Regions from separate parts of the Citricoccus sp. NPDC079358 genome, predicted to be linked through region 2. Evidence: riboswitches for the same ligand, from Rfam matches in the RefSeq annotation. Region 2 holds a riboswitch; the other holds the start of a gene.

Region 1 (3,400 bases), on a different contig from region 2:
GTCCCCGCGGCCGAACAGCTTGTGTCGCAGGGTGCCGGACTCGTACTCGGCGGGATAGGCACCGCGGGCCTGGAGCTCGGGGACCACGTGCTCCACGACGTCCTCGAAGCTTCCCGGGGAGACCGCGTAGGCGAGATTGAAGCCGTCCACGTCCGTCTCCTCGGCCCAGTCCTGCAGCTGGTCGGCGACCTGCGCACCGGAGCCGACGAACACCGGCCCGAAGCCCCCGATGCCGACCCATTCGGCAAGTCGGCGGATGCTCCAGGGCTCTCCGTCCGCGGAGGCGTCGGCACCGCCCGAGCGGAAGGTCTCCACGGCGGACTGCACCGCGTTGGTCTGCACGTCCTGACCGATCACATCGTCCAGGCCGTACTGCGAGAAGTCGATGCCCATCCACCCGGACAACAGTGCGAGGGCACCACGGTGGTCCACGTAACGGACGTAGTCGGCGTGTTTGGCGCGGGCCGCCCCCTCGTCCGGACCGGTGATGACGGTGGCAAGGTTGAAGATCCTGATGTCCTTCGCGTCACGGCCGGCCTCCACGGCGGCAGCACGGATCCTGGTCACGGCCTGGGCCAGCTTGTCCCGGCTGGGGGCGGAGACGAAGGCGCATTCGGCGTTCTGCCCGGCGAAGGCTAGGCCGCGCGGGGAGGTGCCGGCTTGGTAGACCACGGGGGTGCGCTGGGGGCTCGGCTCCGTCAGGGCGATGCCCGGCACCGAGAAGTAGGTCCCCTGATGGCCGATCTCGTGCACCCTGGCCGGGTCCGTGTAGACGCAACCGTCCCGGTCCCGGACCACGGCGTCCTCGTCCCAGGAGCCCTCCAGCAGCTTGTAGACGACCTCGAGGTATTCGTCTGCGTGGTCGTAGCGCTCGTCATGGGCCAGCTGGTCCTGGCGGCCCATGTTGCGGGCAGCCGAGGGCAGGTAGCCGGTGACCACGTTCCAACCGACCCGCCCGCCCGTGAGATGGTCCAGAGTGGCCAGGCGGCGGGCGAAGGGATAGGGATGCTCGTAGGCGGTTCCTGCGGTGATGCCGAAACCGAGGTGTTCGGTCACCGCGGCCATGGCGCTGACGAGCAGCATGGGGTCGTTGACAGGCACCTGGGTGCCGGCGGTGAGAGTGGCCTCGTTGGAGCCTCCATACACGTCATAGGTGCCAAGCACGTCGGCGATGAACAGGCCGTCGAAGCGGCCGCGTTCGGCGACCTGGGCCAGATGCGTCCAGTAGCCGATCGTGTTGTAGTCACTGGAGCGGTCCTCCGGGTGGCGCCACAGCCCCGGGGACTGGTGGCCCACGCAGTTCATGTCGAAGGCGTTGAAACGGATCCGGCGCGGGGAGAGCTCAGGCTCGTTCCGCGGCACGGTCACGGGCAGGGTTTCGGGCACGGGGATGCACGTCCTTCCATCGGTCCTGGCGGTAGCACCTGTCCGGATCCCCGGTGGTTGCTGCGGCGTCATCAAGCCAGATCTCTCGGCCGCTCTGGATGGGTCCCTCACAGGTGACCAGATGGCGCAGGACACAAACTAATCCGGAGTCATATATCGACCCTTCGTGCCGCTGGATGGCCGCGGGTCCGGATTTGACCGCAAGAGACTCCGAATATGACGTGACATGACGCGGCGTCAAGATAAGTGACGGTGGAGGAGCGGACCGTAAAACATGCCGTTGAGTAAAACATGCCGTTGACCGGTGCATTGCCCCCTGTGGAGCTGTGGTTACCGGCTCTTCAGCGGTTGACACGGATACCCTGTGCTCTGCTTCACTGGATGAATCAACCATCCAGAGCGGCCGAGAGATCTGGCTCGATGACGCCGCAGCAACCTCCCGTATGACCCGGGAAGGTGCTCATGCCAGAACCGATGGAGCGTGATTCACCGTGACTGCCCTTGCCGAGTCCCTGACCGGTTCCAGCGTCCTCACGGCGCCGCCGGCCCCGACCACCAGCCTCGCGGTGGAGTTCCGCGACGTCGGCCGGTCCTTCCCCGCCATCGACGGCGCACGCACCGTGTTGCGGGACATCAACCTCACCGTGCGCCCGGGCGAGGTCCTGGCCATCCTCGGGGCCTCCGGCTGCGGCAAGTCGACGCTGCTGCGCGCCGTGGGCGGCCTGGACAGCGGCAGCACCGGGCAGATCCTGGTCGGCGGGTCCGCCGTCCGTCCCTATGACTCCCGCACCGCCGTCGGTTTCCAGGAACCCCGCCTCATGCCCTGGCGCACCCTCCACCAGAACGTGTCCTTGGGGCTGCCGCCCGGCATGGGACGGGCCGAGGGCCGCGAGAGCGTCGACCGTTTGCTGGACCTGGTGGGCCTGGCCGAGCACGCCGGCCTCCGGCCCCGGGAGGTCTCCGGCGGCATGGCCCAGCGGACGTCGCTGGCCCGCGCCCTGGCCCGGCGGCCCGGTGTTCTCCTGCTGGACGAGCCGTTCGGCGCACTCGACGCCCTGACGCGGCTACGAATGCAGGATCTGTTGCTGGACGTCCATGCCAAGACCGCCACCACCGTCCTGCTCGTCACCCATGACGTGGACGAGGCCCTCCAGCTGGCCGACCGGATCCTACTGCTCGGCCAGGACCCCGCTCCGGGTTCCGCCCCTGGCGCGACCACCCGCACCGTGGTCACCGTCCCCGGGGAACGGCCCCGGGACCGCGGTTCGGCCGAACTGGCCCGCCTCCGAACCGAGCTGCTCGGCGGTCTCGGTGTGGACGCCCACCGCCGCTAACCGGCCCCTCCTCCTCCGTACCCGACAGATCGTCCGGCGCCCCACCCCTCCGGGCCCCGGACACACCGCACCCCCTCGAAAGGCACCACTATGCGCTCACGCCTCACCTTCTCCGCCGCCACCCTCGCCCTCGCGGCCCTCGCGCTCACCGGTTGTGTGGCCGGCGAGGGATCCGGTGGTCAGGCCGCCGAGGCCGGCGCCGGTGGCAACGGCTCCGGCGGCGAGCTGAACATCGACTTCGCCACCTACAACCCGCTCTCCCTGGTCATCAAGGAGAAGGGCTGGCTCGAGGAGGAGCTCTCGGAGGAGGGCGTCACCGTGAACTGGGTCCAGTCCGCCGGGTCCAACAAGGCCAATGAGGCCCTGCGTGCCGAGGCCATCGACGTGGGCTCCACCGCCGGTTCTGCCGCCCTGCTCAGCCGCGCCAACGGCACCCCGATCAAGACCATCAGCCTCTACTCCCAGCCGGAGTGGTCCGCCCTGGTCACCACCGCGGATTCGGACATCACCGAGGTCACGGACTTGGTCGGCAAGAACGTGGCCGCCACCAAGGGCACGGATCCCTACTTCTTCCTCATCCAGGCCCTCGGTGAGGCCGGCGTGGACGAGTCGGACGTGACGGTGCAGAACCTGCAGCACGCGGACGGCAATGCCGCCCTGAACAACGGGTCCGTGGACGC
Region 2 (3,400 bases):
GGGAGACCATGTCCGGTTCGGATCGGTAGGTGATGTGCGCGATCTTGCGGGCGATGCCCAGCCCGCCGTCCGGCGTCGGGCCCGGGTAGTAGTCCCCGCCGCGGAAGTTCGGGTCCAGGGTGATGGACTGCACCTGCGCCTGGGCGAAGGCGATCTGCTCGGCGGTCGAGTGCGCCCCGCAGGCGATGACGGCCATGCCGGCCACACGGTCCGGGTAGGCGGTGGCCCACTCCAGGGCGCGGGCACCTCCCATGGAGCCGCCGATCACCGCCTGGAAACGCTCGATGCCCAGGGCGTCGGCCAACCGCGCCTCGGCATGGACGGAGTCGCGGATGGTGGTGAACGGGAAGCGGGATCCCCAAGGGGTGCCCTCCGGGTCCAGCGAGGACGGTCCGGTACTTCCGTAACAACCGCCGAGGATGTTCGGGGCGATCACGAACCAGGTATTGGTGTCGATGGGGCAGCCGGGGCCGACGACACCCTCCCACCAGCCCTCCTCCGGATCACCGGAGGAGGCCGCCACGTGCGTGGACCCGGTCAGGGCATGCAGCACCAGCACGGCGTTCGACTTCTCGGCGTTGAGCGTGCCCCAGGTCTCGTAGGCGATCTCCACCTCCGGCAGGTGGCCACCGGTCTCGAAGTCCAAGGCGCCGATGCGCCGAGTGTGCAGGCCGCCGTCGGGTAGGCCCGTGGCGGTCGGCTGGGGGGTGGTCGTGGTCATGCGAATACCTCCGGCCCTAGGCGCTCACGTCGGCCGCGGCGAAGCCGTTGTCCAGATCGGCCAGGATGTCTTCGATGCTCTCCACACCCACGGACAAGCGGACCAAGCCGGGGGTGACACCGGTGGCACGCTGCTCCTCCTCGGTGAGCTGGGAATGCGTGGTGGATGCCGGGTGGATGACGAGCGAGCGGACATCACCGATGTTGGCCACGTGGTGGTGCAGGCGCAGGGCGTCCACGAAGCGGGCCCCGGCCTCGCGGCCGCCGGCGATCTCGAAGGAGACGAAGCCGGCCGGGCCCTTCGGCAGGTACTGCTTCGCGCGCTCGTGCCAGGGACTGGAGGCCAGCCCGGGGTAGATCACGGCCTCGGCCAGGGCGTGGCCGTCCAAATACTCGGCCACCTGGCGGGCGTTCGCCACGTGGCGCTCCATGCGCAGGGACAGGGTCTCGAGGCCCAGGTTGAGCAGGAAGGCGTTGAAAGGGCTGATCGCGCTGCCGTAGTCGCGCAGCAACTGGACCCGCGCCTTGAGTACGAAGGCCAGGTTGGCCCCGAGGATGCCGTCCACGCCCAGGTCCCGGGCGAAGACGATCCCGTTGTAGCTCTCGTCCGGGGTGTTGAAGCCCGGGAAGCGCTCGGGCTGGGCGGCGAAGTCGAAGGTGCCGCCGTCCACGATCACGCCGGCCATCGCCGCGGCGTGGCCGCCGAGGTACTTGGTGGCCGAGTGGACCACGATGTCCGCACCGTGCTCGATCGGGCGCAGCAGGTACGGGGTGGCCAGGGTGTTGTCCACGATCAGCGGCAGCCCGGCGCCGTGGGCGACGTCGGCGACGGCGCGGATGTCCAGCACGTCCCCGCGGGGGTTGCCGAGGGTCTCACCGAACAGGGCCTTGGTGTTGTCCTGGATGGCGTTCTGCCACGCCTCCGGGCTGTCCGGGTCCTGCACGAAGGTGGTGGTGATGCCGATCTTGGCCAGGGTGTGCTTGAACAGGTTCTGCGTGCCGCCGTACAGCGAGGCGGACACGACCACATGGTCCCCCGCCCCGGCGAGGTTGAGGATGGAGAAGGTGGTGGCCGCCTGGCCCGAGGCCAGCAGTAGTGCCCCGACCCCGCCCTCCAGGGCGGCGATCTTGCCTTCAACGGCTTCCTGGGTGGGGTTGCCGATGCGCGAGTAGATCGGGCCGAGATCCTTCAGGGCGAAGCGGTCGGCGGCGACCTCGGCGGACGGGAAATCGAAGGAGTTCGACTGGATGATCGGCAGCACCGTGGCGCCGTAGGGGTTCTCCTCCGGGATCCCGGCATGGACCTGGCGGGTCTCGAAGCCCCACTGGGCTGGATCGGCGGCCTCGGTGTTCGGGGTGCTGGGGGTGTTGGTGGGGTTGTCAGTCACGTGACGGCTCCTGTCAGTCCAGGGCCACCGGTGTGGTGCCGGCGGGCAGGGACATCGTCCAGCAACCCGACGCGGCGTGGTGGCCCGCGCTTGCCGGTGCCGGTCGGCACCTGCCTGGTCCTCACCCGGGGCACCCCACCGCGAGCTGGAGGGTTGCCGGCCAGCAAGCCGGGGCTTGATGCTGGCACTCATGACCTTCGTCAAGTCTGCCAGATCGGCTCCGGGGATTCATCCCCGGCCGCCCTGGGGCGTAGCATTGCGCCGCACGGTGCTCCCGCGGCCCTCGTCATCAGGGACGCCGAATAACCGGCACCGGCTGCCGGTCAGACCTGTGACGTCGACCACATTTCAAGTGAGGTTAACCTAACCAGTCCGGGCCGGAAGAAAGTGCAACGATAAGAGCATGATGCGCCTGGATCACGTCTCGTACGCCGTTGGACCCGAAGAAGGACTTGCCGCCACGGTGGCCCGTCTCGCCGAAACGCTCGGCATCGAGCGCGTCAAGGGCGGTGTCCACCCCCGCTTCGGCACGCGCAATGCGATCTTCCCGCTGCGCAACCGCCAGTACCTCGAGGTCGTGGAGGTCTTGGACCACCCCTCCTCGGAGAAGGCCCCGTTCGGCCAGGCCGTGCGCGCCCGCTCCGAGATGGGCGGCGGCTGGATGGGCTGGTGTGTCTCCGTGGACGACCTCGCCCCGTTCGAGGAGCGCCTGGAACGCCAGTCCGTGCCCGGCAACCGCAAGTTCCCGGACGGCCGCGAACTCACCTGGCGCCAGATCGGCATCAAGGGCCTCATCGCCGATCCCCAGGTCCCGTACCTCTTGCGCTGGGATGAGGGCACCGAGGACCTGCACCCCTCACAGGCCCACACGCCTCAGGCCGAGTTGTCCTCCATCACGATCGCCGGCTCCCGCGACCGCGTGCGCGGCTGGTTGGGCCTGGACGACCCGGAGGAGACGGTCGGGGACATCAACGTGGTCTTCGAATCGCCCTCCGGCACCCCCGGCATCCTGGAGGTCACCTTCGAGACCCCCCAGGGCACCGTCACGCTCTGACCCCACGCACCACCCTGCGTTGAGTCCGGAGGGATTCACCTCTCAGCCCCGATATACGTGAATCCCTCCAGACTCACGTCACGGATTCAGGTGCCGAACAGGCCTGCCGCCACCAGCAGCGGGTACGCCACGAAGCCGGCGGCATTCAGCAGGAAGTGCGCGATCACCAGCGGCATCACCCGCCGGTATCTCAGGTAGACCGCGCCGAACACCAGCCCCATCAGCAGGTTGCCGATCC

The links. Region 2 has a riboswitch for S-adenosylmethionine ahead of AB0333_RS13370 (PLP-dependent transferase). Riboswitches for the same ligand answer to the same signal wherever they lie in the genome.
Region 1: another riboswitch for S-adenosylmethionine. It lies ahead of AB0333_RS09240 (LLM class flavin-dependent oxidoreductase); the one in region 2 lies ahead of AB0333_RS13370 (PLP-dependent transferase).

What each region holds. Positions count from the first base shown of each region.
Region 1 covers NZ_JBFBLI010000006.1:64,363-67,762, reverse strand. Annotated here, with positions in the region: gene AB0333_RS09240 (LLM class flavin-dependent oxidoreductase) at 1-1,386, opposite strand, end outside; SAM riboswitch class I at 1,400-1,491, opposite strand; SAM riboswitch class I at 1,774-1,867, shown strand; gene AB0333_RS09235 (ABC transporter ATP-binding protein) at 1,878-2,720, shown strand; gene AB0333_RS09230 (aliphatic sulfonate ABC transporter substrate-binding protein) at 2,811-3,400, shown strand, end outside.
Region 2 covers NZ_JBFBLI010000011.1:70,041-73,440, reverse strand. Annotated here, with positions in the region: gene AB0333_RS13375 (homoserine O-acetyltransferase) at 1-721, opposite strand, end outside; gene AB0333_RS13370 (PLP-dependent transferase) at 738-2,108, opposite strand; SAM riboswitch class IV at 2,190-2,304, opposite strand; gene AB0333_RS13365 (VOC family protein) at 2,512-3,162, shown strand; gene AB0333_RS13360 (CPBP family intramembrane glutamic endopeptidase) at 3,249-3,400, opposite strand, start outside.